Regions from separate parts of the Streptomyces blastmyceticus genome, predicted to be linked through region 1. Evidence: riboswitches for the same ligand, from Rfam matches in the RefSeq annotation. Region 1 holds a riboswitch; the other holds the start of a gene.
What was found. Region 1 has a riboswitch for thiamine pyrophosphate ahead of thiO (glycine oxidase ThiO). Riboswitches for the same ligand answer to the same signal wherever they lie in the genome.
Positions count from the first base shown of each region.

Region 2: linked by a shared signal. The riboswitch ahead of ABD269_RS22220 (thiamine ABC transporter substrate-binding protein) and the one ahead of thiO (glycine oxidase ThiO) in region 1 are both predicted to bind thiamine pyrophosphate.

Region 1 covers NZ_BAAABW010000003.1:64,901-76,450, reverse strand. Annotated here, with positions in the region: gene metF (methylenetetrahydrofolate reductase [NAD(P)H]) at 1-804, opposite strand, end outside; gene thiE (thiamine phosphate synthase) at 988-1,641, opposite strand; gene ABD269_RS04190 (Rv2175c family DNA-binding protein) at 1,740-2,105, opposite strand; gene ABD269_RS04185 (NAD(P)/FAD-dependent oxidoreductase) at 2,227-3,462, opposite strand; TPP riboswitch at 3,616-3,728, shown strand; gene thiO (glycine oxidase ThiO) at 3,726-4,904, shown strand; gene thiS (sulfur carrier protein ThiS) at 4,901-5,140, shown strand; gene ABD269_RS04170 (thiazole synthase) at 5,150-5,953, shown strand; gene pknB (Stk1 family PASTA domain-containing Ser/Thr kinase) at 6,120-8,078, shown strand; gene ABD269_RS04160 (deoxyribonuclease IV) at 8,122-8,985, shown strand; gene ABD269_RS04155 (sulfite oxidase-like oxidoreductase) at 9,015-9,629, opposite strand; gene bfr (bacterioferritin) at 9,783-10,271, shown strand; gene ABD269_RS04145 ((2Fe-2S)-binding protein) at 10,286-10,549, opposite strand; gene ABD269_RS04140 (class II 3-deoxy-7-phosphoheptulonate synthase) at 10,679-11,550, opposite strand, start outside.
Region 2 covers NZ_BAAABW010000024.1:327,965-339,514, reverse strand. Annotated here, with positions in the region: gene ABD269_RS22230 (ABC transporter ATP-binding protein) at 1-24, opposite strand, end outside; gene ABD269_RS22225 (ABC transporter permease) at 25-1,638, opposite strand; gene ABD269_RS22220 (thiamine ABC transporter substrate-binding protein) at 1,728-2,813, opposite strand; TPP riboswitch at 2,808-2,912, opposite strand; gene rlmN (dual-specificity RNA methyltransferase RlmN) at 2,970-4,076, opposite strand; gene ABD269_RS22210 (phosphatidate cytidylyltransferase) at 4,165-5,286, opposite strand; gene frr (ribosome recycling factor) at 5,286-5,843, opposite strand; gene pyrH (UMP kinase) at 6,014-6,793, opposite strand; gene tsf (translation elongation factor Ts) at 6,957-7,793, opposite strand; gene rpsB (30S ribosomal protein S2) at 7,890-8,747, opposite strand; partial or broken gene ABD269_RS22185 (peptidoglycan DD-metalloendopeptidase family protein) at 9,062-9,598, shown strand; gene ABD269_RS22180 (TetR/AcrR family transcriptional regulator) at 9,749-10,306, opposite strand; gene whiG (RNA polymerase sigma factor WhiG) at 10,463-11,299, opposite strand.

The DNA of each region.
Region 1 (11,550 bases):
CTCGGTGGCGTACTCGATCCCGATCGAGCGTACAGCGGCCGGATCGTCCTTCACCGCGAGGATCCGCTCGGCCAGTTCGGGCGGGAACGCGGCGTTGCTGAGCTGCGCGAACCGCTCGATCTGGCGGACGTTGGTGACCGGCATGATCTCGGGGATGATCGGGGTCGCGCAGCCCGCGGCCGCGACCCGGTCGCGCAGCCGCAGATAGTCCTCGGGGTAGAAGAACATCTGGGTGATCGCGAAGTCGGCGCCCGCCCGGCACTTGTCCACGAAGTGACCGATGTCGGTCTCCCAGTCGGTGGAGCGCGGGTGCATCTCGGGGAAGGCGGCGACGCCGACGCAGAAGTCGCCGGACTCCTTGATGAGCCTGACGAGTTCGGCGGCGTAGCGGACGCCCTCCGGGTGGCGCACCCACTCGCCCGTGGGGTCGCCGGGCGGGTCGCCGCGCACGGCCAGCATGTTGCGGATGCCCGCGTCGGCGTACTGCCCGATGACGTTGCGCAGCTCCGCCAGCGAGTGGTCGACGGCCGTCAGGTGCGCGACGGGCGTCAGCGTGGTGTCGGTCGCGATGCGCTCGGTCGCCCGCACGGTGCCCTCACGGGAGGAGCCGCCCGCGCCGTAGGTCACGGAGACGAAGGTGGGGCCGACGGCCTCGATCCGCCGGATGGCGTTCCACAGGGTCCGCTCGCCCTTCTCGGACTTCGGGGCCGCGAACTCGAACGAATAGGACTGCTCGCCGGAAGCGAGCAGGTCGCGCACCGTGCGTGCGTGGTCTGTCCTGGTGGAGGCTGTGCCAAGGGCCATATCCGCAAGTTAACCAGCGGTTCCGCGGAGCCCCAACCCACATTTGCGATATGACCGATTCGCCGGTCTCTCGTCCACTTTCTGGACAGTCTGTTCATGTCCCGTTGACATTTGGCTGACCGTTCCCTGACCGGTCCGTGACGGACCGGCCGGACCCGGCCCCACCCGAGCGTCGCCGGGTGACTACGCTCCGTACGCCCGGATGCGCTTCGCGAGCCGGGCCGCGGCGTCGCCGGGGTCGTCGGCCTCGGTGATCGCGCGGACGACCACGACCCGGCGGGCGCCGGCGTCCAGCACCTCGTCCAGGTTGGCCGCGTCGATGCCGCCGATGGCGAACCAGGGCCGCGCGGGCTTCAGCGCGGCGGCGTAGCGGACCAGGGAAAGGCCCGGGGCGTGCCGCCCCGGCTTGGTCGGGGTGGGCCAGCAGGGGCCGGTGCAGAAGTAGTCCACGCCGGGCTCGGCGACCGCGGCGTCCACCTCCGCCTCGGCGTGGGTCGAGCGCCCGATCAGCACCTCGTCGCCGAGGACGGCGCGGGCGGCGGGCACGGGGAGGTCGCCCTGGCCCAGGTGCAGCACCTGGGAGCCGATGGCGTGGGCGACGTCGGCGCGGTCGTTGACCGCGAGGAGCCTGCCGTGGCGGCGGGCCGCGTCGGCGAAGACGGCGAGGTGCTCCAGCTCCTCCCCCGCCTCCATGCCCTTGTCGCGCAGCTGCACGATGTCGACGCCGGCGGCGAGGACCGCGTCCAGGAATTCCGGCAGGTCGCCCTGGCGCTTGCGCGCGTCGGTGCACAGATACAGCCGGGCGTCGGCGAGCCGCTCGCGCGCGGTGACGGACATCGGGTGGTTCCCCCCCGGGTCGGCGGTGTACGGGCCGGGCTGCCCCGGCCCGTACACCGGACGGTTTTCTCTCGGCGTCTACAGCGCCTGCGGACGGGTCAGACGGCGAGCGCCTGGGCGCGGCGCTTCACCTCCGTGCCACGATTCTCGCGCAGGGCCTGCGCCGGGGTGCCGGGCAGGGTCGGGTCCGGAGTGAAGAGCCACTCCAGCATTTCCTCGTCGCTGAAGCCGTCGTCCCTCAGCAGCGTCAAGGTGCCTGCGAGGCCCTTGATCACCTTGCCGTCGCCGAGGAACTCGGCGGGCACCTGGAGCACCCGGTTCTCGCCGCGGCGCACCGCGATCAGCTGGCCCTCCTTGACCAGCTGCCGGACGCGCGTCACCTCGACATCGAGCATTTCCGCGATGTCGGGGAGGTTGAGCCAGGCGGGGACGAGAGCATCGATCTTTGCGTCAATCTCGGTCACGGGACAAGCCTGCCATCTGGGACTGACAGTCGGTAGCCAGGTTGACCCGACCTGATGTCGGCGGGCGCGTCGCGAGGGGCCGCGGGCGGGCCCGGAAGGGGCCCGCGCCGTCAGCCGGTTCTCACAGCGCGGCCGCCTTCAGCTGCACCGACGCGTTCGCCGCCCGCCCCCGGTCGATGGCCGCGCCCCGCTCGATGAGCTTGCGGCCCTGGGCCAGGTCGCGCGGGCGGCCGACGGCCAGGAGGGCGACGAGGACCTCGCCGCGCACCCAGCAGACCGTCCAGGCGGCGCCCGTCGGATCGCCGCGCCAGATGAGCTCGTCGCCCTCGTCGTGGTGGCCCGCGTACTGCACGAACCTCCCGAACTGCTCGGACCAGAAATACGGCACCGGGTCGTAGACCGGCCCCTCGGCCGTGCCGTGCACGATGTTCCCGGCGACCGTGCGCGGGCCCTGGAGGGCGTTGTCCCAGTGGTGGACCAGGAGCCGCTCGCCGTAGCGGGCGGACGGGAAGGACGCGCAGTCGCCGACCGCGTAGACGTCGGGCACGGAGGTGCGCAGCCGGTCGTCGGTGATCACGGAGCGGTCCGCGGCGAGCGTGACGCCCGACCCCTCCAGCCAGTCCGTGGCGGGCCGGGCGCCGATGCCGACGAGGACGGCGTCGGCGGGCAGCCGGGTGCCGTCGGCCAGCACCACGGCGCCGGGTTCCAGGGAGGCCACGCGCGCGCCGGTGAGCAGGCGGGCTCCGCTGTCGGCGTACCAGTCGGCCATGTGGGCGGCGACCTCGGCGGGCAGGGCGCCCGCCAGCGGCCGGTCCGCGGCCTCGACGACGGTCACCCGGCAGCCCGCCTCGCGCGCGGCGGTCGCGAACTCGGCGCCGATCCACCCGGCGCCGACGGCCACGACGTCGCGCTGCCCGGCGAGCACCGGGCGCAGCCGCTCCGCGTCGTCCAGGGTGCGCAGCAGGTGCACGCCCGGCAGGCCCTGGCTGCCGGGCAGTTCGATGGGCTGCGCGCCGGTGGCGACGACCAGCACGTCGTACGCGACGGGTCCGGCGGAGGTCTCCAGCAGGTGCTCGGCGGGCCGCAGCCGGGTGGCCTCCCGGCCGAGTTCGAGGTCTATGCCCAGCGACGCGAAGTCCACCTCGAAGGCGGAGCCCTCGGCCTTGCCGAGCAGCACGGCCTTGGACAGCGGCGGCCTGTCGTACGGCCGGTGGGGCTCGGCGCCCAGCAGGGTGATCGTGCCGGTCCAGCCCTGCTCGCGCAGGGCCACGGCGGTCTGCACCCCGGCCATCCCTGCTCCGACGATGACGGCGCGCCGGTCACTGGCGGTATGCGGTTCGTTCCGGTGCTCGCTCACCCGATCACTGTAGGGCGGCGGCCGGTCGGGACCGGAGCACCGCGTAGCGAGACCTCTGACACAACGTCACGGTGTTTGACGCGCTCCGGGGCCGCGCACGCCCCCCGTACGGCCTTCCGGGCGGTTCACGGCCCGTACTAGGGTGGCCGCTGTACAAGCACTCGCGGGAGCCCGGACGCACCGGGCTGAGAGGGAGGCTGGCCGGCCTCCGACCGTACGAACCTGATCCGGGTCATGCCGGCGAAGGGAGGGGCTGGACGCCCATGTATGCGTCTTCCACCGCGTCACCGGGGCCGTGCGACGTCCTCGTGGTCGGCGGCGGTGTCATCGGACTGGTCACGGCGTGGCGTGCCGCGCAGCGGGGCCTGCGCACCGCCGTCGCGGATCCCGCGCCGGGCGGCGGCGCGGCCCACGTGGCGGCCGGGATGCTGGCCGCGGTGACCGAGCTGCACTACGGCGAGCAGGAGCTGCTCGCGCTCAATCTCGCGTCCGCGCGGCGCTATCCGCAGTTCACGGCGGAGCTGGAGGAGGCGAGCGGCCGGGACACCGGCTACCGCGCCTGCGGCACCCTCGCCGTCGCCCTCGACGCCGACGACCGCGCCCACCTGCGGGAGCTCCACGCCCTGCAGCAGCGGTGCGGGCTGGACGCCCAGTGGCTGTCGGGGCGCGAGTGCCGCCGGCTGGAGCCGATGCTCGCGCCGGGCGTGTGCGGGGGCGTGCGGGTGGACGGCGACCACCAGACCGACCCCCGGCGGCTCGCCCTGGCCCTGCTGACGGCCTGCGAACGGGCGGGCGTGGCCTTCCACCGCTCGGAGGCCGTACGCCTGCTGCTCTCCGGCGACCGGGCCACCGGCGCCGAGCTCGCCGACGGCACCCGTGTGTCCGCCGGCCGGACCGTGCTCGCCGCGGGCAGCCGCAGCGGCACCCTCGAAGGCGTCCCCGCGCGCGTCCTGCCGCCGGTGCGCCCGGTCAAGGGCCAGGTCCTGCGGCTGCGCGTGCCCCCCGCGTACGCGCCCTTCCTGTCCCGGACCGTGCGGGCGGTGGTACGCGGCGGCCATGTCTACCTGGTGCCGCGCGAGAACGGCGAGCTGGTCCTCGGCGCGACCACCGAGGAGCTCGGCTGGGACACCACCGTCACGGCGGGCGGCGTCTACGAGCTGCTGCGCGACGCCCACGAGCTGGTGCCCGGCATCACCGAACTGCCCCTGGTCGAGACCCTCGCAGGGCTGCGCCCCGGCTCGCCCGACAACGCCCCCCTGCTGGGCCCCACAGCCCTGCCCGGCCTGTTCACCGCCACCGGCCACCACCGCAACGGCGTGCTCCTCACCCCGCTGACCGGCGAGGTGATGGCCGAGGCGCTGACCACCGGACGGCTGCCCGACGAGGCCCGCCCGTTCTCCCCCCTACGCTTCTCGAACGCGCTCCAGGAGCTGCCCGTATGAACCCCATGGACCCCACCGACAGCCCCGAGGCCCACGTCGGCATCAGCGTCAACGGCGAGAGCCGCTCGGTGCCCCGGGGCCTGACCCTCGACGGCCTGGTGGCCGGACTGACCACCGCGCACAGCGGCGTCGCCGCCGCCGTCAACGAGGCCGTCGTACCGCGCGGCCAGTGGGCCGCGACCACTCTCGGCGAGGGCGACCGCGTCGAGGTCCTCACCGCAGTGCAGGGAGGCTGATCAGCCCTGATGGCAGACGATCTGCTCACCATCGCCGGCACCACCTTCACGTCCCGCCTGATCATGGGCACGGGCGGCGCGCCCAGCCTGGACGTCCTGGAGCGCGCGCTGCTCGCCTCCGGCACCGAGCTGACCACCGTCGCGATGCGGCGGCTCGACACGAACGTACGGGGCTCCGTGCTGTCGCTGCTCGCCGAGCACGACATCCGCGTCCTGCCGAACACGGCGGGCTGCTTCACCGCGGGCGAGGCGGTGCTCACCGCGCGCCTGGCCCGGGAGGCGCTCGGCACCGACTGGGTCAAGCTCGAAGTGATCGCCGACGAGCGCACGCTGCTGCCCGACCCGGTCGAGCTGCTGGACGCCGCGGAGATCCTGGTGGACGACGGCTTCACGGTGCTGCCCTACACCAACGACGACCCGGTGCTCGCCCGCCGCCTGGAGGACGCCGGCTGCGCCGCGATCATGCCGCTGGGCTCGCCCATCGGCTCGGGCCTGGGCATCCGCAACCCGCACAACTTCCAGCTGATCACCGAACGCGCCGGTGTGCCGGTGATCCTGGACGCGGGCGCGGGCACGGCCTCGGACGCGGCCATCGCGATGGAGCTGGGGTGCGCGGCGGTGATGCTCGCCTCTGCGGTCACGCGCGCGCAGGAGCCGGTGCTGATGGCGGAGGCGATGCGGCACGCGGTCGACGCGGGGCGGCTGGCGTACCGGGCCGGGCGCATCCCGCGGCGCCATTTCGCGGAGGCGTCGTCTCCTGCGGAGGGCTTGGCCGATTTCGACCCGGAGCGTCCGGCGTTCGGCGGCGCGTAGCCACAACTGGGGCTCCGCCCCAGACCCCGGTCCTCAAACGCCGGACGGGCTTTCGCGGACCGTAACCAGCGAAATCAGCCCGTCCGGCGTTTGAGGACGCGCCCGCAGGGCGCCCCCGCCGCAGGCGGCGAACCGGCCCGCGCCCGGAGGCTCATAGACTCCTAGCGTGGATACGACGCTAGGAGACCCGCTTGTCGGGCATGTGCTGGACGGCCGCTACCGGGTCGAGGCCCGGATCGCCGTCGGTGGCATGGCCACGGTCTACCGCGCCCTCGACACGCGGCTCGACCGGGTGCTCGCGCTGAAGGTGATGCACCCGGGGCTCGCCGCGGACGAGGTGTTCGTGGAGCGCTTCATCCGCGAGGCCAAGTCCGTGGCCCGGCTCGACCACCCGAATGTGGTGGGCGTCTTCGACCAGGGCACGGACGGCACGTACGTCTATCTCGCGATGGAGTACGTGGCCGGATGCACCCTGCGCGACGTGCTGCGCGAGCGCGGCGCGCTCCAGCCGCGTGCCGCGCTCGACATCGCGGAGCCGGTGCTCGCGGCGCTCGGCGCGGCCCACCTCGCGGGGCTGGTCCACCGGGACATGAAGCCGGAGAACGTGCTGATCGGGGACGACGGCCGGGTGAAGGTCGCCGACTTCGGGCTCGTACGGGCCGTGGACACCAACTCCACGGCGTCCACCGGCTCGGTCCTCGGCACGGTGTCGTACCTGGCCCCCGAGCAGATGGAGCACGGCACGGCGGACACCCGCGTGGACGTCTACGCCTGCGGTGTCGTCCTCTACGAGATGCTCACCGGAGCCAAGCCGCACGCCGGCAGCACCCCGGCGCAGGTTCTCTACCAGCACCTCCACGAGGACGTGCCGCCGCCGTCGGCGGCCGTCCCGGGGCTGGCGCCGCAGCTGGACGAGCTGGTGACCACGGCCACGGCCCGCGACCCGCAGCGGCGCCCGGCCGACGCGGTGGGCCTGCTGGCCATGGTCCGTACGGCCCGTGAGGCGCTGTCCGACGCACAGCTGGACGCCCTCCCCCCGCAGGCGCGGACGCCCGAGCCGGGCGCGTCGAGCGGTTCCGAGGACCGTACGAGCGTGATTCCGCGGCCCGCCGCGGCCCGGCCCCTGCCGCCCGCGCAGGACGAGCAGCTGAACCGCACGACGCGGCTGGAGCAGCCGCCCGCTCCCCCGGCCCCGCCGGGCGCGGCGGCACCGCGGGCCGGCCGGCCCCACCGCCGCCGGCCGAGCCGTGGGCTGCTCGCGGCGCTCGTGGCCGTGCTGCTGGCCGTGGTGGGCACGGGCGTCTGGTACATCAGTTCCGGCCAGTTCACCACCGTCCCGGCCGTCCTGGACATGACCCAGGCGAAGGCGGAGCAGACGCTCCACAAGGCCGGGCTCGGGGTGAAGACCCAGCAGGACTTCAGCGACACCGTCGAGCGGGGTCATGTCATCTCGACGGACCCCGGTCCCGGCGGCCGCGTCCGCAACACCGGCAAGGTGACGGTCACGCTGTCGAAGGGCCCGGCCAAGGCCGAGGTGCCCAATGTCGTCGGCATGCCCTTCGACGAGGCGAAGCGGAAGATCGAGGGCGCGGGCCTGACGGTCGGCGAGGTCGGCAAGCAGTTCAGCGGTGAGACCCCGCAGGGCTCGGTGCTGGCCACCGACCCCAAGCCGGGGGTGGAGCGCAGGCCCGACTCCCCGGTCGCGCTGACCGTCAGCAAGGGCGCGGCCCTGAGCGTGCCGAAGGTGCAGGGCCTGTCCGTCGCGGCCGCCACCTCGGCCCTCGAGGACAAGGGCCTGAAGGTCGAGGTCTCGGACGCCCAGGTCTACTCCGACGCCCCCAAGGGCTCGGTGGCGGCGCAGTCCCCGGCCGACGGCGGCCAGGTCGCCAAGGGCGACACGGTCACGCTCACGCTCTCCAAGGGCAAGGAGATGGTGACGGTCCCGGACGTCACCGGGAGGAGCGAGGCCGACGCCAAGCAGGCCCTCACCTCGGCGGGCTTCAAGGTCGAGGTCGACCGGCCGTTCTTCTTCCCCCGGGACTCGGTCGACAGCCAGTCCGTCAAGGGCGGCGACCAGGCCGCCAAGGGCGACACCATCACCATCAGGCTCAAGGGCGGCTTCTAGACCAGTGCGTACTCCCCTTTCGTCCCCGCTTCCCTCCCCGCGCCTGCGCAACCCCGTCGGCGGGCACATCCCCGTCGCCGGGGGTCTCGCCCGGACCGGGCTGCCGTACGCGCGGGAGATGTGCGCCGAGACGGTGCAGGTCTTCGTCGCCAACCCGCGGGGCTGGGCGACGCCGGCCGGCAACCCCCGGCAGGACGAGGAGTTCCGGGCGGCCTGTGCGCAGGAGTCGCTCCCGGTCTGGGTCCATGCCCCGTATCTGATCAACTTCGGCTCGCACACCGAGGCAACGGTCGAGCTGTCCGGGGAGTCGCTGCGGCACTCGCTGCGCCGGGGGCGGGCGATCGGTGCCCTCGGGGTCGTCGTCCACACGGGCTCGGCGACCGGCGGCCGGCCGCGCGGCGAGGCGCTGGCGCAGGTCCACGAACGGCTGCTGCCGCTGCTCGACGAGCTGACCCACGACGACGACCCGTGGCTGCTGCTGGAGCCGACGGCGGGGCAGGGCTCGTCGCTCTGCTCACTGGTCGAGGACCTGGGCCCCTACTTCGACGCGCTGGAGCGCCACCCGAAGCTGGGCGTGTGCCTGGACACCTGCCACGTCTTCGCGGCGGGCCACGACCTCGCCGAGACGGGCGGGATGAAGCGGACGCTCGACGAGCTGGTCTCCGTGGTGGGCGAGGGACGGCTCCGGCTGATCCACGCCAATGACTCCAAGGAGGGGGTGGGAGCGCATCGGGACCGGCACGAGAACATCGGCTCGGGCCATATCGGGGCGGATCCTTTTGCGGAGCTCTTCTCGCACCCTGCGACGGCGGGAGTGCCGCTGACGATCGAAACACCGGGTGGCCCTGCGGGCCATGCGGCGGATGTGGCGCGCTTGAAGTTGCTCCGGGACGGCGCGGCGGCCTGACGGGGATTTCCCTCGAACTCCCCCGGCCGCTAAAGCTCCGGGCCCTCGCCCGGTTTTTCCTGGTAGGAATAGCGCTGTTCGCGCCACGGGTCGCCCACGTTGTGATAGCCGCGCTCTTCCCAGAAACCGCGGCGGTCAGCCGTCATGTACTCCACGCCGCGCACCCATTTGGGCCCCTTCCAGGCGTAGAGATGCGGGACCACCAGCCGTACGGGAAAGCCGTGCTCGGCGGTGAGCGGCTCGCCGTCCTTATGGGTCGCGAAGATGCTCTGCTCGGACGCGAAATCCGCGAGCCGGAGATTTGAGCAGAAGCCGTATTCGGCCCACACCATCACATGGGTGACCTCGGGCGCGGGCGGGGCGAGTTCGAGGATCGTCCGTGCGGGAACGCCTCCCCATTCGGCGCTCAGCATGCTGTACTTCGTGACGCAGTGCAGGTCCGCGACCACCGTCGAATACGGCAGGGCGGAGAACTCGTCGTGCGTCCAGCAGTGCTTGTCGCCGTCGGCGGTCGACCCGAAGACACGGAACTCCCAGCGGTCCGGCCTGAACTTCGGGACCGGCCCGTAGTGCGTCACCGGCCATCCGCGCTGGAGGCGCTGCCCCGGGGGGAGCTCCCCTTTGCGGCTTTCCGACTGACCCATGTCCCCATGGTGTCAGACCTTCGGCAGTGCTGATGACCAGGGGTTCCGCTATGGGGACAACTCCCACTAAGTGTGCACTTACTGGACGGTTCCGGGGGGCGGTGCAAGGATGCGCGCAACCTGCCAGTCACCCTCTTGGAAGGAGCCTCTGCAATGCAGGGCGACCCCGAGGTCATCGAATTTCTCAATGAACAGCTGACTGCCGAGCTGACCGCCATCAATCAGTACTTCCTGCACGCGAAAATGCAGGAGCACCTCGGCTGGACGAAGATCGCCGCGCACACCCGCGCCGAGTCGTTCGACGAGATGCGCCACGCGGAGGTGCTCACCGACCGCATCCTCTTCCTGGAGGGGCTGCCCAACTATCAGCGGCTCTTCCATGTGCGGATCGGGCAGTCGATCGTGGAGATGTTCCAGGCCGACCGGCAGGTGGAGGTCGAGGCGATCGACCGGCTCAAGCGCGGCGTGGAGGTCATGCGGGCCAAGGGCGACATCACCTCGGCCAATATCTTCGAGTCGATCCTCGCGGACGAGGAGGAGCACATCGACTACCTCGACACCCAGCTGGACCTGATCGAGAAGCTCGGTGAGCCGCTCTACCTCGCCCAGTTCATCGAGCAGTCGAACGGCGGGGCGGAGTGACCCGGGGCTGAAGGTCAGGCCGCCTGGACCTGGACCACCCGGGGCGCCTGCCGTATGTGGGGCACCTCGGTGCCCAGCACATCCTGCTCGCCCTGGTCGGCCAGCTCGCGGCGCGGGCACGCGCCGCGGCCGAGCAGGGACTGGATGCGGCGCACGCAGCTGCCGCAGTCGGTGCCGGCCTTGCTCACGGAGGCTATCTGGCGGGGCGTGCACGCGCCCTTGTCCGCGTGGTCACGCACCTGCTGCTCGGTGATGCCGAAGCATGAGCAGACGTACACGCGGGTCACCGCCCTACCGGGTTGATCAATAAGGTAACCCTTACCTTACCCGGCCCGGTGGCCGAATAACAACGGCGTGGGGCGCGGATCACTTTCCGATCCGCGCCCCACGCCGTTCAGCAGGGTCCTCTACTGGTCGCGGTACATCTCCGCGACCAGGAACGCCAGGTCCAGCGACTGGCTGCGGTTGAGCCGCGGGTCGCAGGCCGTCTCGTAGCGCTGGTGCAGGTCGTCGACGAAGATCTCGTCGCCGCCGCCCACGCACTCGGTGACGTCGTCGCCGGTCAGCTCCACGTGGATGCCGCCCGGGTGGGTGCCGAGGCCCTTGTGGACCTCGAAGAAGCCCTTGACCTCGTCCAGCACGTCGTCGAAGCGGCGGGTCTTGTGGCCCGAGGCCGCCTCGAAGGTGTTGCCGTGCATCGGGTCGCAGATCCACGCCACCTGGGCACCGGACGCCGTGACCTTCTCGACCAGGGTCGGGAGCTTGTCCCGGACCTTGTCGGCGCCCATGCGGGTGATGAAGGTCAGCCGGCCGGGCTCGCGCTCCGGGTCGAGCCGCTCGATCAGCGTCAGCGCGTCCTCGGGCGTCGTCGTCGGGCCGAGCTTCACCCCGATCGGGTTGCGGATCTTCGACGCGAACTCGATGTGCGCCCCGTCCAGCTGGCGGGTCCGCTCACCGATCCAGACCATGTGGCCGGAGACGTCGTAGAGATCGCCGGTCCGCGAGTCGACGCGGGTCAGCGCGGACTCGTAGTCGAGGACGAGCGCCTCGTGGGAGGCGTAGAACTCGACGGTCTTGAACTCCTCCGGGTCCACCCCGCAGGCGTTCATGAAGTTCATCGCCCGGTCGATCTCGCGGGCGAGGGCCTCGTAGCGCTGCCCGGACGGGGAGGACTTCACGAAGTCCTGGTTCCAGGCGTGCACCTGGCGCAGGTCCGCGTAGCCACCGGTGGTGAAGGCGCGGACGAGGTTCAGGGTGGACGCCGAAGCCTGGTACATCC
Region 2 (11,550 bases), on a different contig from region 1:
GCCGTCCAGTCGCAGCAGGGACATCTAGAACTCTCCCGAACGGTCGGTGCGGACGCGCTCCAGAACCAGCAGCGCCGCCGCGCACACCAGCATCAGGATCGTGCTGAGGGCCATCGCCTGGCCGTAGTTGAGCTCCCCGGGCCGGCCGAGCAGCCGGGCCACCGCCACGGGCAGCGTCGGGCTGTCGGGCCGGGCGATGAAGACCGTCGCCCCGAACTCGCCCAGCGACACGGCGAACGCGAAACCGGCCGCGACCGCCAGGGCGCGGCCCACCAGCGGCAGGTCCACCTCGCGCCAGGCGCGCAGCGGCGACGCGCCGAGCACCGCGGCGGCCTCGCGCAGCCGGGCGTCCACCGCTCGCAGCACCGGCAGCATGGTCCGTACGACGAAGGGCACGCCCACCAGGGCCTGTGCGAGCGGCACCAGGATCCACGACGTGCGCAGGTCCAGCGGCGGCTCGTCCAGGGTGATCAGGAAGCCGAAGCCGACGGTCACGGCGGAGGTGCCGAGCGGCAGCATCAGCAGCGCGTCGAAGCCGCGGACGAGCCGCCCCGCGCGCCGGGTGAGCGCGGCGGCCGCCAGACCGCCCACGACCACTGCGATGCCGGTGGCGGCCAGCGCGTACGCCAGCGAGTTGCCGATGGCCTCCAGCGGGGCGACGACGAACGTGCCGCCGTTGTCGCCCGCCGAGGCGAGGGCGCGGTAGAAGGCGAGGCCATAGCCGTCGGGGCCGTCGAAGGAGCGCAGGGTGAGGACGACGAGCGGCACCAGGACCAGCAGCGCGATCACGACCAGCACGGAGCAGAGCAGCGCCCACTGCGCCGCGCCGCGCGGCCGGCGTGCGGTGCGCGCGGCGTCGACGAGCTTCAGGGCGGACTCCCTGCGGCGTACGGTCCGGCCGTGCACCACGAGCAGCACCGCCACCGCCACGAACTGTACGAGGGTGAGCACGGCCGCGGTCGGCAGGTCCAGCAGCTGCGCGGTCTGCTGATAGATCTCCACTTCCAGCGTGGAGTAGCGCGGGCCGCCCAGGATCTGCACGACGCCGAAGGAGGTGAAGGTGAAGAGGAAGACCATCAGGGCCGCGGCCGCCACGGCGGGCGTCAGGGCGGGCAGGGTCACCCGCCGCCAGGCGGCGAAGCGGCCCGCACCCAGCACCCGCGCCGCCTCTTCCTGGCGGGGGTCGAGCTGTGCCCAGAGGCCGCCGACGGTCCGTACGACCACGGCGTAGTTGAAGAAGACGTGGGCGAGCAGGATCGCCCACACCGTGGTGTCCAGGCGCACGCCCCACAGCTCGTCCAGCAGCCCGCCGCGCCCCAGCAGCGCCAGGAACGCCGAACCGACGACGACGGTCGGCAGGACGAAGGGGACGGTGACCACGGCCCGCAGCAGCTGCTTGCCGGGGAAGTCGAAACGCGCGAAGACGTACGCGCCGGGGAGCGCGAGAGCGAGGGTCAGCGCGGTGGAGGCGAACGCCTGCCAGGTGGTGAACCACAGGACGTGGCCGATCGCGGGGTCGGTGACGACCTCGCCAATGCGGCCGAACTGCCAGTGCCCGCCGTCCTTGAGCCCCCGGGAGACGATCGCGGTGACGGGGTAGGCGAAGAAGACCCCGAAGAAGGCGAGCGGCACGACCATCAGGCCGAGCCGCACCGCCGTCCGCCGGAGGGACTGCCGGGACCGCCTTGAGGCCGTCCGGGAGCCCTGTGGCGGCTTCCCCGTGACGTCTACTTCAGGACGATCGAGGACCATGCCTTGATCCACTGGTCGCGGTTCTTGGCGATCTTCTCCGGGGCGAGGGTCTCAGGATCGGTGACCTTCGCGCCGTACTTGGTGAACAGGCCGGGCAGCGCGGCGTCCTGGGCGGCGGGGTTGACGAACATGGTCAGCGGCATGTCCTCCTGGAACTTCTTGCTCAGCAGGAAGTCGATCAGCGCCTTGCCGCCCTCGGTGTTCTTCGCGCCGGACAGCAGTCCGGCGAATTCGATCTGCCGGAAGCACGTGCCGGTCGCGACCCCGGTCGGGGCCTCCTTCGGCTCGGGCTTCACGTCCATCACCTCGGCGGGCGGGCTGGAGGCGTAGGAGACGACCAGCGGCTTGTCGCCCTTGGCCTTCCGGCCGGCGGCGGAGCCGGAGAAGCGCTGGTTGTACGCCTGCTCCCAGCCGTCGACCACCTCGACGCCGTTGGCCTTGAGCTTCTTCCAGTAGTCCTGCCAGCCGTCGTCGCCGTACTTGGCGATGCTGCCGAGCTGGAAGGCGAGCCCGGGGGACGACGTGGCGGAGTTCTCCGTGACGAGGAGGTTCTTGTACTCCGGCTTGATCAGGTCGTCGAAGGACTGCGGCGGGGCCAGCTTGTGGTCGGCGAAGTACGCGCGGTCGTAGTTGACGCAGATGTCGCCGGTGTCGATCGGGGTGACCCGGTGCTGCGCGGCGTCGGCCTGGAGGGCCTTGGGAACCCGGTCCAGGCCCTTGGCCTCGTACGGCGTGAAGAGGTCCTTGTCGAGCGCGCGCGACAGGAGGGTGTTGTCGACGCCGAAGAAGACATCGCCCTGCGGGTGCTTCGCGGAGAGGATCGCCTGGTTGACGGCCGCTCCGGCGTCACCGCTCTTGAGCACCTTGACGGTGTAGCCGCTCTGCTTCTCGAACTCCTTGAGCACGCCGTCCGAGACGTTGAAGGAGTCGTGCGAGACGAGGGTGACGGTCTTGCCGCCGTCGGCCGCCCCGGAGCCGCCAGAGCCGCAGGCGGCGAGCGCGGGCAGGCCGACCGCGACGGCGGCGGCCGCGCCGAGGGCACGCCGGAGATTGGTGTTCATGATGAGCTGACTCCCTACGCCGGTATGACCCGGATCAGGTCCGAGGGTCTGCGGCCCGTGCCGCACTCTCAGCGCTTTCGCGCTCCCCTGTCGGATTGTTCATTTGTGCGTTCGTTTGTGCGAAGGCACCGTATCAGTGCCGTTCCGAGGGCGCGCTCAGCGCTCGGCCGCCGCCAGCTGTCCGCAGGCGCCGTCGATCTCCTGGCCACGGGTGTCGCGGACGGTCACCGGCACGCCGTGCGCGGCGATCGCCGCGACGAACGCCCGCTCGTCCTCCGGGCGGGAGGCCGTCCACTTCGACCCCGGGGTGGGGTTGAGCGGGATGAGGTTGACGTGCACGCGCTTGCCCTTGAGGAGCCGGCCGAGCAGGTCACCGCGCCACGCCTGGTCGTTGATGTCGCGGATCAGGGCGTACTCGATGGAGATGCGGCGGCCCGACTTCTCCGCGTACTCCCAGGCGGCGTCGAGGACCTCGCGGACCTTCCAGCGGGTGTTGACCGGCACCAGGGTGTCGCGCAGCTCGTCGTCGGGGGCGTGCAGCGAGACCGCGAGGCGGCACTTGAAGCCCTCGTCGGCGAAGCGGTGCATCGCGGGGACCAGGCCGACGGTGGAGACGGTGATGCCCCGCTGGGAGAGGCCGAGGCCGTCGGGCTCGGGGTCGGTGAGCCGGCGGATGGCGCCGACGACCCGCTTGTAGTTGGCGAGCGGCTCGCCCATGCCCATGAAGACGATGTTGGACAGGCGGGCGGGGCCGCCCGGCACCTCGCCGTCGCGCAGCGCGCGCATGCCGTCCACGATCTGGTGCACGATCTCGGCGGTCGACAGATTGCGGTCGAGACCGGCCTGGCCCGTGGCGCAGAACGGGCAGTTCATCCCGCAGCCGGCCTGGGAGCTGATGCACATGGTGACCCGGTCGGGGTAGCGCATCAGCACCGACTCGACGAGCTTGCCGTCGTGCAGTCGCCAGAGGGTCTTGCGGGTGGTGTCGTCGTCGCACGAGATGTGCCGGACGACCTTCATCAGCTCCGGCAGCAGCTCGGACGCGAGCTTCTCGCGGGCGGCGGCGGGGATGTCGGTCCATGCCGCGGGGTCGTGCGCATACCGGGCGAAGTAGTGCTGCGACAGCTGCTTCGCACGGAACGGCTTCTCGCCGATCGCGGCAACCGCCTCGCGGCGCTCGGCGGGCGAGAGGTCGGCAAGGTGCCGCGGGGGCAGCTTGGCCCCGCGCGGCGCGACGAAAGTGAGTTCTCCAGGTGCAGGCATGGTCCTACCAGTGTCGCAGACGCGCGGAGAGGGGCCCGCCGCCCTGTGGACAACGGACCCCTCACCGAAGAAAGCGCAGGCCGGGGCCCTATGCGCTGCCGACGAAGACCACCATCAGCAACCACACCACGGGTGCGGTCGGCAGCAGCGAGTCCAGCCGGTCCATGATCCCGCCATGGCCGGGCAGCAGCGCGCCCATGTCCTTGATGCCGAGGTCGCGCTTGATCATGGACTCGCCGAGGTCGCCCAGCGTGGCGCTGGCCGCGACGGCGAGGCCGAGCAGCAGTCCCTGCCACCACTTGCCGCCGTCGATCAGGAAGTGCATGCACAGCGCGCCCGCCACCATGGCGAAGAGCACGGCTCCCAGCAGGCCCTCGCGCGTCTTGCCGGGGCTGATGCGCGGCGCGAGCTTGCGCTTGCCGAACTTCCAGCCCACCGCGTACGCACCGGTGTCGCTGACGACCGTGAGGATCAGGAAGGTGAGCACCCGCCACGCGCCGTCGCCCGCGGCCAGCATCAGGGCCACGAACGTGGCCAGGAAGGGCACGTAGAACGCGGCGAAGATGCCCGCCGTGACATCCCTGAGGTAGTCGTCCGGAGGCTCCGACATCCGCCACACGAGCACGGCGAGCGCGGTGAAGGCCATGGCCACCCACGCGCCCTCTGCGCCCCTCGCGTAACCGGCGATGACCATGGCGGCACCGCCCAGCGCGAGCGGCACCAGGGGGGCCTTGACGGCCTTCCGCTCGGCGAGGCGGGACGTCAGCTCCCACAGCCCGACGACGACGGCGACGACGATCACGCCGAGGAAGACGGGCTTGTAGATGAACAGGGAGGCGAGGATGACCGCGCCGAGGCCCAGTCCCACCCCTATCGCGGCCCGAAGATCTCGGCCGGCGCTCTTCTTGCCGGCCTTGGGTGCCTGGGGGGATGCAGGCTCCGGGGCAGACTCCTGGGGCCGGATGTCGGGCTCCTGTTCATCACGGAACAGGGGGCCGCGCAGGTGGGCGGCCCCCTCGTCACGGTCGTCCTGGTCTCCGCCTGAGGGGGGCACGATGGGCATGGGCCGAGTCTGCGCCGCGACGCCCGCCTCGTGCACAGGACCCGCCGAACCCGGGCGCACGTCCCCACCGAGCGAGGGGGCGGGGCCGCGGTCGGTGGACCCCCAGTACCCGGCGCTCGACGGGGCTCCCCAGGATGTGTCGTTCATCAGACCTCGAGGAGCTCGGCTTCCTTGTGCTTGAGCAGCTCGTCCACCTGCGCGACGTACTTCGCGGTGGTGTCGTCGAGCTCCTTCTCCGCGCGGCGCACCTCGTCCTCGCCGGACTCCTTGTCCTTGACGAGCTTGTCGAGGGCGTCCTTGGCCTTGCGGCGGATGGCGCGGATCGAGATCTTCGCGTCCTCGCCCTTGGTGCGGGCCACCTTGATGTAGTCGCGGCGGCGCTCCTCGGTCAGCTCGGGGAACGTCACTCGGATGATGTTGCCGTCGTTGCTCGGGTTGACACCGAGGTCCGAGTCGCGGATGGCCTGCTCGATGTTGCGCAGTGCGCTCTTGTCGAAGGGCGTCACCACAGCCATGCGCGGCTCCGGCACCGAGAAGGACGCCAGCTGGTTGATCGGCGTCAGCGCACCGTAGTAGTCGGCCACGATCTTGTTGAACATCGCGGGGTGCGCACGCCCGGTGCGAATCGCCGCGAAGTCCTCCTTGGCGACCACAACGGCCTTCTCCATCTTCTCCTCGGCCTCGAGGAGGATCTCTTCGATCACCACTTGCTCCTGGTGTTATCAGTAAGCAGAGCCTCGCCCCTGCGCGCGTCTTCTCCTGCACGGTGTCCGACCGGCAGGCAGTTGTCCATCCCCGTGCCGGGGTCTTCCCACGGCACGGTGTTGCCGTCCCTGTGCGGCGTGATCGCCCAGGACGGCGGTTGTCCGGGCCGTCAGGCCCGCGTGCTCTGGTCGCTCACGAGCGTGCCGATCTTCTCACCCTTGACCGCACGCGCGATGTTGCCCTCGGCGAGCAGCTCGAAGACGAGGATCGGCACCTTGTTGTCCATGCACAGGGAGATGGCGGTGGCGTCGGCGACCTTGAGGCCGCGGGACAGCACCTCGCTGTACTCGAGAGCGTCGAACTTCACCGCGTCGGGGTTCTTCTTCGGGTCGGAGTCGTAGACCCCGTCGACGCCGTTCTTGCCCATCAGGATCGCCTCGGCGTGGATCTCCAGGGCGCGCTGGGCGGCGGTGGTGTCGGTGGAGAAGTAGGGCATGCCCATGCCGGCGCCGAAGATGACGACGCGGCCCTTCTCCAGGTGGCGCACCGCGCGCAGCGGGATGAACGGCTCGGCGACCTGGCCCATGGTGATGCCGGTCTGCACCCGCGTCTCGACGCCTTCCTTGACCAGGAAGTCCTGGAGGGCGAGAGAGTTCATGACGGTGCCGAGCATGCCCATGTAGTCCGAGCGGGCACGGTCCATGCCGCGCTGCTGGAGCTCGGCGCCGCGGAAGAAGTTGCCGCCGCCGATGACGACGGCGATCTCGTAGCCGTCGCGGACGACTGCCGCGATCTCGCGAGCGATGGCGTGCACGACATCGGGGTCGACACCGAGGCCCCCGCCGCCGGCGAATGCCTCGCCGGACAGTTTCAGCATAAACCGACGGCGTTTGCCGTGGTCAGCGCTTTTGTCGTCGGCTGCCGGCCGGGCGTCCGCACCCTGATTCATTGGAGATCTCCTCGTGCACATACGAAGAAGGCCATTGCCGGATGGGTCTTTATCAGATCCCTGTACGGCAATGGCCTCCTCGTCACATCAGCGGCCGACCGGTGAAGGGTCGGCTGCGTACGACCCTAGCGGGTCGCAGGTCATTCGCTGCCCTGCTGACGGCTCAGGCGCCGACGCGGATGCGCGAGAAGCGCTTCAGCTTGACACCGGCCTCGTCCAGAATCTTCTGGACGGTCTTCTTGTTGTCCTTGGCAAACGCCTGCTCGAGAACGGAGTTCTCCTTGACGAAGCCGGTGACGCGACCCTCGATGATCTTCGGCAGGGCGGCCTCGGGCTTGCCCTCCTCGCGGGCGGTGGCCTCGGCGACGCGGCGCTCGTTCTCGAGTACGTCGGCCGGGATGTCCTCGCGGGAGAGGAACTTCGGCGCGAACGCGGCGATGTGCTGCGCGATGTCCTTGGCGACCTCGGCGTTGTCCTTGTCGAGCTCGACAAGGACGCCGACCTGCGGCGGCAGGTCCGCGGCGGTGCGGTGCATGTACGCGGAGACGTAACCGTCGGCGAACTGCGCGAAGCGGTCGACGACGATCTTCTCGCCGAGGGTGGCGTTGGCCTCGTCCACGAACGCCTGGACGGTCTTGCCGGCCTCGATCTCGGACGCCATGAGCGCCTCGAGGTCCGCCGGAGCGGTCTTGGCGACGTGGGCGGCCAGCGTCTCGGCGACGGCGATGAACTTCTCGCCCTTGGCGACGAAGTCGGTCTCGCACTTCAGCTCGACGAGCACACCGGAGGTGTTGTCGTCGGCGATGACCGAGACGACGGCACCGTTCGAGGTGGTGCGGCTCTCGCGCTTGGCCACGCCCTTCAGGCCCTTGACGCGAACGATCTCGACGGCCTTGTCCAGGTCGCCGGCCGCCTCGTCCAGCGCCTTCTTGCAGTCCATCATGCCGGCGCCGGTGAGCTCACGGAGCTTCTTGACGTCAGCGGCGGTGAAGTTCGCCATGGTGAATCTCTCTCGGAAGTCGTTGTGACTACGGGTGCACGACGGGGGCGGCGCCGGTCGCGCCGTCCCCCGCCGTCATCTACCGCGACTGAGTTGTCAGGCCTGCTCGGCGTCCGCGGCCGGCTTCTCGGCCTCGGCGGCCGGGGCCTCGGCCGGAGCCTCGGTCTCGTCAGCCTTCTTCTCGCCCTCGAGCAGGTCGCGCTCCCACTCGGCGAGCGGCTCGCCGGCGGCCTTGTCGGCCTTGGCGTCACCGGTGGCGGCACCGGAACGGGCGATGAGGCCCTCGGCGACGGCGTCGGCGATCACGCGGGTGAGCAGCGTGACGGAGCGGATCGCGTCGTCGTTGCCCGGGATCTTGTAGTCGACCTCGTCGGGGTCGCAGTTGGTGTCGAGGATCGCGACGACCGGGATGCGCAGCTTGCGCGCCTCACCGACGGCGATGTGCTCCTTCTTGGTGTCCACGATCCAGACGGCGCTGGGCACCTTCTGCATCTCGCGGATACCGCCGAGGGTCTTCTCGAGCTTGGTCTTCTCGCGGGAGAGGACGAGCAGCTCCTTCTTGGTGAGGCCGGAGGCGGCCACATCCTCGAAGTCGATGAGCTCGAGCTCCTTCAGGCGCTGCAGGCGCTTGTAGACGGTCGAGAAGTTGGTGAGCATGCCGCCCAGCCAGCGCTGGTTGACGTACGGCATCCCGACGCGGGTCGCCTGCTCGGCGATGGCCTCCTGGGCCTGCTTCTTCGTACCGACGAACATGATGGAGCCACCGTGCGCGACGGTCTCCTTGACGAACTCGTAGGCGCGGTCGATGTACGACAGCGACTGGAGCAGGTCGATGATGTAGATGCCGTTGCGCTCCGTGAAGATGAAACGCTTCATCTTCGGGTTCCAACGACGGGTCTGGTGACCGAAGTGGACGCCGCTCTCCAGCAGCTCCCGCATCGTGACGACGGCCATGGCCGCGCTCCTTGAAATACTCGGTTCCACGGCGGCCGGGCGGCCGCCGCTCCTGACGCCCCGACGTGTCCGCCGTGGAAGGCACCCTTGCGAGGAACCGTTCCGCGGACCGAGAGACACGGCCACCGGGCTGCCCGAAAGGGACTGACGCGCCGGTAGCGGGGCGTGCGAAGTCGATCCGGTGACCCGGATCGCCATGAGAAGTGTACGGGACCCGGGAAGGCCCGGGTGACGGCGTTGTGCACAACCCGCGAGTAGTCCACAGATCCTGGTCAAGATCCCCACGAATCGGCGGGGTGGGTCACGGTTCTCGCATGCGATCTCTCACGTGGCACCTCCGGCGGCGTTCCCCAGACGTGGGCGCGGCGACGCCCGGCGTCTTACTGACCGTGACCATGCTCATCGCATGCGTCACACAGCCCACTTGGGTCACGCGCTCCACGCCCCACTCCACGCCCGCGGACCCGGCCACGGCGGCCGTCGTGGCCGCCACCGCCACAGGCCCTCCGGGGGCGGGCGGGGCCGGAGGCGACCGGGCGTGGCCGGTCACCGGGGCTCGTGGGGGCCGCCCCGTGGTCGTACGGGCGTGGGATCCACCGCCGAAGCCCTGGGCGGCGGGCCACCGCGGGGTGGATCTCGACACCCGGGCGGGGCAGCCGGTGCGCGCGGCCGCCCCCGGGACGGTGTCCTTCGCCGGCACGGTCGCCGGGCGGGGAGTCGTGGCCGTCGCCCTGGCCGGGACGGGCGACCCGCCGCTGCGGATCACCTATGAACCGGTGCGGTCGTCCGTCCACGAAGGCGATCAGGTGGCCGCCGGGCAGCCGGTGGGCACCGTGCAGGCGGGCCCCTTCCACTGTCCTGCGGGCTGTCTGCACTGGGGGCTGCTCCGCGGGGACGTCTATCTCGATCCCCTGATGCTGCTGCCGCCGTGGATGCTGCGCCGCCCGCCGTCCCGGCTGCTGCCGCTCACCGGCCCGCTCGGGCCGCCCGTCGCGGGAGCGTCAGCCCCGGACCCCGCGCAGGGCCATGGACACGGCCGCCTCGGTGATGCGGTGCGGCTCCTCGGCCGCGCCGAGCTCGATGCGGCGGACCGCGGCGTCCACCACTCCCTGGAGGAGCATGGCGGCGAGGCGGGGCTGCTCATGGCCGAGGGCGACGAGGGCCTCGCCCACCATGGCCACCAGCCCGCCGTGCGCGGCGCGGATCTTCTCGCGGGCGCCGGAGTCCAGCTCACCCGCGGAGATGGCGACCACGGCGCGGTGACGCCGGTCGCCGACGAGCGCCAGCTGCCGGCGCACATACGCCTCGATCTTCGCCTCGGGCGTCTCCGCGCGCTCCATGGCGGCCTCGACCTCGGCCGCCCAGACGGGGAAGTCGACGGCGCACAGCTCCTCGACGACCGCGGCCCGCGAACGGAAGTACTCATAGACCGAGGACCGTGCCAGCCCGGTGCGCTCGGCCAGCGCGGGGAAGGTCAACGCCTCCGTACCGCCTTCGGACAACAGGGAACGTGCGGCGTCCAGCAGGGCGTCGCGCTGCATCGTCCGGTGCTCGGCCACTGAGGCCGCTCGAATCCTGGGCACGGCTCCACTTTACGGATATCCGCTGACCGGGACGACGCCGACGGCACGTTTCCCCGCGGGGCGGCGTCCGGGCGGGCGCGCGGAGCGGTGATGGGGCGGCCCGTCGGGTCCGGTGGTGGCCGGTGGGTCCGGTCAGCGTCCTATGTCCGCCAGTTTCGCCCTCAGCTGGAGGACCGACTTGGTGTGGATCTGGCTGACCCGGCTCTCCGTGACGCCGAGCACATGGCCGATCTCGGCCAGGGTGAGGCCCTCGTAGTAATAGAGCGTGACCACCGTCTTCTCCCGCTCGGGAAGGGTGTTGATCGCGCGGGCGAGCAGCCTGCGCAGCTCGCGGTCCTCGGCCACCTCGACGGGGTCGTCCGCGGCGGTGTCCTCGAGCGTGTCCATCAGGCTCAGCCGCTCGCCGCCCTCGGCGCCGACGTGCAGCAGGTCCTCCAGGGCCACGACGTTGGCCAGCGACAACTGGCTGAAGACGCTGTGCAGTTCCTCGACGGCGATGCCCATCTCCGCCGCCACCTCGGCCTCCGAGGGTGTGCGGCGCAGCGCCGCCTCCAAGGTGGCGTACGCGCGCTCGACGGCACGCGCTTTCTGGCGGACCGAGCGCGGGATCCAGTCCAGGGCCCGCAATTCGTCGATCATCGCCCCGCGGATGCGGGTGATGGCATAGGTCTCGAACTTGATCTCGCGCGTGGGGTCGAACTTCTCGATGGCGTCGATGAGTCCGAAGACCCCGGAGGAAACAAAGTCCGCCTGCTCGACATTGGGCGGCAGACCGACGCTGACCCGCCCCGCCACATACTTCACCAGCGGCGAGTAGTGGAGGATCAATTGCTCCCGCAGCCGGTCGTCGCCCGTGGCCTTGTACGACCGCCACAGCTCATCGAGCGTCGAGGGTGCGGGAGGGCGCACGGGCCCGCGTGCTGCGGGCGGTGCCGCCGCGCGATCGGACCCGGAGGTGTGCTGGGGCATTCGTCGTCTTGAGCCGTTCTGCTGTGACGTGAATGGAGACGTGACGTGAATAGGGATGTGAATGGAGTGGTACGAATGGCTGGATTCCCGTGAGCGTAGCGTGACTGACGCGCTGCGGTGCGCGAGGAGAGCCCCTTCGGTCGATATGCGGATAGGTTCCACTGGCCGCGCTCCCGGAGTGCGACTGCCGGATCGCCCGGCGGCCGCGGCGGGTTGGCCGTATCGGCTCCCGCGGTCACCCCCTTAACCCT